Regions from separate parts of the Rhizobium sp. Root1204 genome, predicted to be linked through region 1. Evidence: predicted binding sites of a transcription regulator. Region 1 holds the regulator's gene; the other holds the start of a gene.
What was found. The regulator LexA, encoded in region 1, represses DNA repair genes until DNA is damaged. The targets are predictions, from matches to a motif close to TGTTCNNNNTGTGTTCNG.
Positions count from the first base shown of each region.

Region 2: the regulator LexA is predicted to act here: its motif matches at 854-871, upstream of ASC96_RS08840 (helicase-related protein).

Region 1 is NZ_LMCZ01000034.1:396,138-400,303, forward strand. It holds gene lexA (transcriptional repressor LexA) at 1,084-1,794, opposite strand; gene ASC96_RS23205 (hypothetical protein) at 2,058-2,378, shown strand; gene ASC96_RS34095 (hypothetical protein) at 2,438-2,716, opposite strand; tRNA gene ASC96_RS23215 (tRNA-Asn) at 2,938-3,012, shown strand; gene ASC96_RS23220 (SDR family oxidoreductase) at 3,086-4,000, opposite strand; gene ASC96_RS23225 (TetR family transcriptional regulator) at 4,077-4,166, shown strand, end outside.
Region 2 is NZ_LMCZ01000006.1:278,464-282,629, forward strand. It holds gene ASC96_RS08835 (beta-ketoacyl-ACP reductase) at 1-139, shown strand, start outside; gene ASC96_RS08840 (helicase-related protein) at 1,059-4,160, shown strand.

The DNA of each region.
Region 1 (4,166 bases):
CCTAGACAAATCGCAAGAGGGTATTTCTGAAAAACGTTCTTGGTCATTTCTGAGATGCCGTTTCCGAACCCTTCTTCCACAGCTTTGGGGATGAACAAGCCGGTGTGCGAGGAGCCGAAAACGAGATTGCGGCGTCCCGGTCAAAGCGCCACGTCCCTGCCCTGTTGCCGGGCGCATTCTCACGAAGGTGACGGGCGACGGATTCGTGAATTGGTGCGCAAGTGCTGCCGTCGGCTGTTCGATTGATGAAGCGCCAAAGCCCTTAGCGAAACGGCACTGTTTCTAACGCCTTGCCAACGCGGGCCGTTGCAGCAGCCGGCCCTTTTCCCTAACGATGCCAATCGTTCAGCTCTTGGCTGGAGCGATCCGCATTATCTGTCCACGTCTCAATTGACGCGCGGGCAACCCTGGCGGTTTGCAAGTTTCAAGACAGTGTATTCGCCACGGCGTCCAATGCCGTCAACGACAACAAGGCGCCGGTTTATCGAGCGGATGCCGGGATCACGCATTCCGTACTGATAGGCACGGCGGATTGCCTGCCGTTCACTGCAATTGCTGCGCGGACGATACTCATTATTGTATCGCCGGTCTCTGTATTCAACTGCGGGACTGTCGCGTCCGATGTATATGTCCAAGGATTGGGCCAACGATGCTGGTGCCTGAACAGTCGAAATGACTGTGGCCATCAATGCCACGACCAAAACTTTTGTAAAAACGGTTCTCACATTGGCCTCCTGGGTTCCGTCCACGAATAGAGCCGATAGGTCAACGAAATCCTACTAAATAGGTTCCAAAAATAGGGTGCGATAGGGGAACGGCAACATTTGCCGATGCGCAAGCCGCATTGAAAATTCATAGGCTTACAGCCCGTTAATCGGGCGTATTGAAGGAAAAATCATGTCCCTTATTTCCGCCGCTACTCATGATTTAGAGTGCTCCGGTCGGTTCATGAGGTCGCTAAGGCATTATCTTTCAGGGGGCAAAACTATCGTCGCGCCGGACGGTGACAGGTTTGCAGCCATGTCTACAAATCACGCAATCTTCCCCACTCCTTTAAGCTGCCATAGCTGAAGTGATATCAGATCAATGATAACGGCGGATCAGCCCGACGAGTTTTCCCTGTATCTTGACCCGGTCCGGTCCAAAAATCCGCGTCTCATATGCAGGGTTGGCGGCTTCCAGCGCGATCGAGGCGCCTTTGCGGCGAAACCGCTTCAATGTCGCTTCCTCGTCATCAACCAGGGCGACGATGATTTCACCGGGGCTGGCACTGTTCGTATTGCGGATGATGACCGTGTCGCCGTCGAGAATGCCCGCCTCGATCATCGAATCACCGCGCACTTCAAGTGCGTAGTGCTCACCGGTCCCAACCATCTCGAGCGGCACGGAAATATCATGCGTATTGTTCTGAATCGCGGAGATCGGTACGCCGGCGGCGATCCTGCCCATGACAGGTATGGAGACGGTATCGTTGTTTGCGGCGGCCTTGACGGGTGCGGCAGGTGCCGGTTGTGTACCAAGACTGCCCTGGATGACGCTCGGTGAAAAGCCGCGCTTTGGCTGAAGGCTCGTGGTATAGGCTTCTGGTAACTTGATCACTTCCAGCGCCCTCGCCCGGTTGGGCAGACGCCGGATGAAGCCTCGCTCCTCAAGCGCTGTAATCAGCCGATGAATGCCGGATTTCGACGCAAGATCCAGTGCATCCTTCATCTCGTCGAACGATGGCGGTACGCCCGATTCCTTCATTCTTTCGTGAATGAACAGAAGCAGTTCCTGTTGCTTGCGGGTCAGCATGAACGATCACTCCAGAATCTAGAAACAAATCAAGAACGAACACTATCTGTTCCATATGTGTTCCGCAAGTCCCTAAAATTCGTGAGTGTTTTCAACGCAACAGAAAATCGTGCTGCATAGCGGCTCCTTTCCACTCAGCATTCCGCCTGCCATTCATCGCGGGAAGCTATCTGTTGGAACCTTTGCGCCGCCGGTACCGTTTCGGTTTATCTCGAAACAATGCGATGGACGGCCTGCTCCGGATGCCGTCCGAGGAGGCTTTGATGGCGAAATACACCGATGAGCGCGCTTCCGATGCCGATATGCAGAAAACCGTGGAATTGAGCGGCGTGCAGGCCCGTCAAGGCTTTTTGGGCCGGCCGGTGCTGATGGTACTCATCTGCGGCGTGGTCCTTGCAATGCTCGCCTGGGCCGGTGCGGAAGTGTTTGGCGAAAGCACAGACAACGACGCTGCGACCAAGGTTGAGGAAAAGCTGCCTGCCCCGAACAATGGCGCTCCGGCCACGCAGGAAACTCCGGTCGATCCGGCGCAAATGGCACCTGCGGACAAGGACCCGACGCCACAGACAGGCTCAGGCGGATAAGCGGATCGGATCCGGCGCAAGCCTCTGCCGAATCGGGAGAAGGGCTTACGTCCAGCTTCCTAGCTGGAAGCAGGCCATTTGCGCGCCCACCAGACCGAAAGCCGCCGCCTCTTTCGCCGGACGAAGGCAAGGTCGTGCGACAGGACGAGAAGACCAAGGGGAATCATCCAGAAACCGAGAACCGGGAGAAAACCCAAAATACCGCCAAAGATCAGCGCGGCACCGATGGAAATGCGCAAAAGGCGCGATTGCGGCAGCCGCATACGCCACGTGCCGATGATGAGTTCGTGGGCGCGGGCATCGATGCCGAATTTTTTTGTTTTCCGCTGTTCTGCCATCAAATTCCACCTGCCAAATGTCCGGCCACCCGCCATCGCCTGCGAACGCTGCAATCCTGCGGGTTTATCCCCGGCAAATCAACGGAGCGCTTTCAACTCTCACATGGGGAGTTGTCCACAATCAGACAAGATTGTGCATTTTTTTTGAAAAACCGCTTGGCAAATCGGAAAAGCATTTGTATTAGCAGCCTCACTTCTGCAGCACACACCGCCGCAGATTATCCCTGGTAGCTCAGCGGTAGAGCATTCGACTGTTAATCGACAGGTCGCCGGTTCGAATCCGGCCCGGGGAGCCAATTTCCAAAGGCCTTGCTGAAAAAGCAAGGCCTTTTTGGTTTCTGGCGTACCCTCTGCGCCCGCCTTCATGTTCTACCGGTAACCGCTCGCGTCCGCCGGTTTTCCGGCATCCTGCACCTCGGTCATGTAGCGCCAGCAGTCCGGCCGCGATCCGTCGAGATCGGTAAAGCCGTAAATCTTGGCGAGATCGCCGCTTGAGGTCGATTGCCCGTTGAGGCGTCCCCGCTCCGGATCCGCAGCCAGGGATGAAACGGCGCGGCCGGTAAAGCGTGGGGTTTCGGAAATCACGAAATGCGGCTGGGCCTTTATCGCCTCCACCCAGTTTTCCTCGCGCACACCAAAGATGTCGAGCATCATTTCAGAACGCATCCAGCCTGGAGAGATTGCCACCGATGTCGCTGCATGCGGCGCCAGATCCTGCGCGTGTGCCCACGCCATGCGAATGACACTGGTCTTGGCGAGATCGTAGAACGGGCTGAGCCGGTAGTGGGTGGCATTGTATTGCGCCGTGCCATCGGTCATCTCGACCAGCAAGCCACCAGGATTCTCGATCATCAATGGCAATGCGTAATGGGCGGTGACCAGATGGGTATCGATCGCCAACCGCAAGAGTTTCAGGCCATTTTCAAGCGAGTGTTCCCAGACCGGCTTGTTCCATTCGGTCAAATACTCGCCGCCCCAGATATCGTTGACGAGGATATCGAGCCGCTTTTCGTCGCGGCGGACGCGGGCGATCAGCGCCTCGACTTCGGCGTGGATGAGATGATCCACCCGCACGGCAATGCCTTTACCACCAGCCTGTGTCACAAGTTCAGCGGTTTCTTCGATCGTTTCCGGGCGGCCATAGTCCGATTGCCGGGTTCGTGTCGTGCGGCCGGTCACGTAGACGGTTGCGCCCGCTGCCCCCAGTTCCACGGCGATGCCACGGCCAGCACCACGCGTCCCGCCGGCCACAAGTGCGATTTTCCCTTGCAGGTTGCTTACCACGGTATTGTCCTCCTCGTTTAGAATTGATAATAACCGAACGTTCGTTCATAAATAAAATGAACGCAAGGGGAAAATAATGCCGCGGCCACGCACGTTATCCGACGAGCACCTGCTTGATCTGGTGCTGACGCTGATCCACGCAGAGGGACCGGAGGCGGCGACGTTT
Region 2 (4,166 bases), on a different contig from region 1:
CATCATCCCGCAAATCCCCGTCGGCCGCCTTGGCGAACCCGATGAAATCGCCCGGATCGTGGTATTCCTGGCATCCGATGATGCCGGTTTCATCACCGGATCAACGATTTCGGCCAATGGCGGGCAGTTCTTCGTCTGACCAAGTTGGTTCCTGTTTGCTGGCGGCGCCTTCACGGGCGCCGTTTTGCGTTGCTGGAAAAGATTAACGCAACAGGTTCGAGGTTGGCTGCGTGCTGCGGGTTATCCACGGTTTCGTATGGTTAACAATTTGATTTTATACAATATATTGCGGTGAACAAACAGGGAAACAAGTTGCGTCTGTGATTCGTCTCCGATTCGTTCTTGCTTTGGTTGATGTGTTAACGGCCGCAGCGGAAATGAGCCTCAACACCGTCTTGCAGGCAACATCCCGCTTCTGAAGATTATCTCCATTTGCGCGGCGCAAGGGTGGCCACTACGCGTTTTGGCCTGGATCGGAATCTGGCGAAAGAATGTGATCCCGCTATCGTCGCAAAGGGCATTTCTACTGCCATAAGCTGTATAAAGTGGCGTACAAAACGGCTGCGTCGCAATTTGTATTTGTTTTGTTCCTGATCAAATTTCATTTACTACTAATATTTAGGGGGTATTTCTGACCTCGCGGTTTGTGGTTAAACTTTCCTTTCAATTCAGCTATTTGGATTCTGAATCTCAAAATCACCCTGCTATCGCTTGCGGTTTGAAAAGTTCATTTTTGAAGAAAAACGGCTCCGAAAATCGTGATTCAGCATCTGGTGTGAATCTGGCTCATGAATGCAACATGTAGCGGTGAACAAACCCTGAATCTCGGCGAGTCTGCGTTTCGTCGCTGATTCGTTCCACCAGTGTTCCAGAATCCGGAGAATGAGGGTGGAAATATAGGCCAAATGTCCCATTTGCATGTTTCATGACCGCTCGCCCCTTGCGTTTGTGCTTTCGCGTGGGCATGTGTTCTGCGCCGGTTGAAACGGCTTTGAAACGCCGTGAATGGCCTTCGCAGATTGAAAGTGCGCAGGATCGATAAAGTGCCTGACCAACCGATGATCTTGAGCGGCCGCGGCGTGATCGCGGTGCTCGGCCCCACCAATACCGGCAAGACGCATTACGCGATCGAGCGCATGGTTGCGCACGAAAGCGGCGTCATCGGCCTGCCGCTGCGCCTTTTGGCGCGTGAGGTCTATACGCGCGTCGTCGAAAAGGTCGGCGCCCACAATGTCGCGCTGATCACCGGCGAGGAGAAGATCACCCCGCATATGGCGCGCTTCTCGGTCTGCACCGTCGAGGCCATGCCACGCGAGACCAAGGCGGCCTTCGTCGCAATCGATGAAGTGCAACTGGCTGGCGATCTGGAGCGCGGCCATATCTTCACCGACCGGCTGATGCATTTGCGCGGCCGCGTCGAGACGCTGCTGCTTGGCGCCTCCACCATGCGGCCGATCCTTGAGCATCTGCTGCCGGGCATTACCGTCGTTGAGCGCCCGCGTCTGTCGCAGCTTCTCTATGCCGGCTCCAAGAAGATTACCCGCCTGCCGCAACGCACCGCCATCGTGGCGTTCTCGGCCGAGGAAGTCTATGCCATTGCCGAGCTGATCCGCCGCCAGCGGGGCGGCGCCGCCGTTGTGCTTGGCGCCTTGTCGCCGCGCACCCGCAATGCGCAGGTGGCGCTCTACCAGGCCGGTGACGTCGAATATCTGGTCGCGACCGACGCCATCGGCATGGGGCTCAACCTGGACGTCGATCATGTCGCGTTCGCGCAGGACCGCAAATATGACGGTTACCAGTTCCGCAATCTGAACCCGGGTGAGCTGGCGCAGATCGCCGGCCGCGCCGGCCGTCATCTGCGCGATGGTACTTTCGGCGTCACCTCGCGGGTCGAGCCGTTCGACAATGAACTGGTTCACCGGATCGAATCGCATCAGTTCGATCCGGTCCGTGTGCTGCAGTGGCGCTCGAAGTCGCTCAACTATGCGTCCATTCAGGCGCTGAAGAAGAGTTTGGACGCCGCACCCGCCGTCCACGGGCTCACACGGGCCCTGCCGGCGGTCGATCAGCAGGCTTTGGACTATCTTTCGCGCTATCCGGAGGTTACCAGTGTTGCAACGACACCGGAGCGTGTAGAAAAGCTCTGGGAGGCCTGTGCGCTTCCCGACTACCGGCGTATAACGCCGGCGCAGCATGCCGATCTGATTTCGACGATCTATGCCGATCTCGTCCGGCGTGGCACAGTGAATGAAGATTTCATGGCCGAACAGGTTCGCCGCGCGGACCATACGGATGGTGAAATCGACACATTGTCCGCGAGAATTGCACAAATCAGGACATGGACCTATGTGTCCAACCGTCCGGGATGGCTTGCCGATCCGACACACTGGCAAGAAAAGACGCGGGAAATCGAAGATCGATTGTCTGACGCGTTACATGAAAGGTTGACGAAACGCTTTGTTGATCGCAGGACATCTGTGCTCATGAAGCGCCTGAGAGAGAATGCGATGTTGGAAGCTGAAATCAGTGTAAATGGCGATGTCTTCGTTGAAGGTCATCATGTGGGACAATTGGCCGGGTTCCGTTTCACGCTGGCGACAGTGACCGATGGTCTCGATGCGCGCGCAGCGCAAGCGGCTGCGCAAAAGGCGCTCGCTCTCGAGTTCGAGGCACGGGCAGCACGGTTGCATGCGGCCGGCAATGCCGATCTGGCTCTGTCGTCGGATGGTCTCGTGCGTTGGCTCGGCGATCCCGTGGCGCGGCTGACGGCCAGCGACCATGTGATGCGCCCGCGCGTGCTGCTGCTTGCCGACGAGCAATTGCAGGGCAATGCCCGCGAGCATGTGCTTGCCCGCATCGAGCGCTTCGTCAATCATCATATCTCGACGGTGTTGAAGCCGCTCGACGATCTTTCTCGTGCCGAAGACCTTGAAGGTCTCGCCAAGGGTCTGGCTTTCCAGCTCGTCGAAAATCTCGGCGTGATGTTCCGCCGCGATGTCGCCGATGACGTCAAGTCGCTGGATCAGGAGGCGCGCGCCTCGATCCGCCGCCATGGCATCCGCTTCGGCGCCTATCACATTTTCATGCCGGCTTTGTTGAAGCCTGCACCGGCCGAACTCATTACGCTGCTCTGGGCGTTGAAGAACGACGGCCTCGACAAGCCCGGCTACGGTGACCTGATCCCCGTTCTGGCCGCCGGCCGCACCTCGGTGGTCACCGATCCGGCCTTCGAGCGCACGTTCTACAAGCTGGCCGGTTTCCGTTTCCTTGGAAAGCGTGCCGTCCGCATCGATATCCTCGAGCGTCTGGCGGATCTGATCCGTCCACTGCTTCAGTGGAAGCCGGGTACGGCGGCGCGTCCGGATGGTGCCTATGATGGCCGCCGCTTCACGGCGACGACCGCTATGCTTTCCATTCTGGGGGCAACCCCGGACGATATGGAAGAAATCCTCAAGGGCCTCGGCTACCGTGCCGATGCCGTCAAGGTCGAGGACGCGGCTGCGTTCCTCGCCGCACAGTCCGGATCTGCAACGCCGGTAACCGATGCTGTCGTTTCTGACGCGCCGGCCGAAACTGCCGATCACGATGACGCGGACGCCTCCGGCGAAGAGGCTCAGGCTTCCGAACCTGCGGCTGAAACGGCCACGGAGACTGTTCCGGCCGAGGCTGCAGCTGCGGTTGCAGGCGGCGCTGAGCAGCCGGTTATCGCCGAGCAGGCCGGCGAACTGGCCGAGCCTGTCGAAGCCAAGCCGGTTCTTCTGTGGCGCCCGGGCAGCCGCAACGACAACCAGCGTTCGGGTGGACGCCCGCAGGGTGACCGCCGTGGCGGCAACAACCGCGCTGCACAGGGCGAAGCCCGCCGCGACGGCGGTGAGCCGCGCCGTGATGGTGAAGGTCGCCGTGACGGCCGTTCCGACGATAACCGCAAGAGCGGTGGCGGCGGAAGACCGGACCGCAATCGTGGCCGTGACGGTGGCAAGCCCCAGGGCGGCCAGCGGCATGAGAAGGGCGAACGCCAGGATCGTCCGGATCGCAACGACCGCGGCGGAAAGCCGCAGGCCGCCAAGTTCGAGGCGCGTCCGCCGCGCAAGGAAAAGCCGATGGATCCGGATTCGCCTTTCGCCAAGCTCGCTGCCTTGAAGGAGCAGATGAAGAAATAAGGCCAA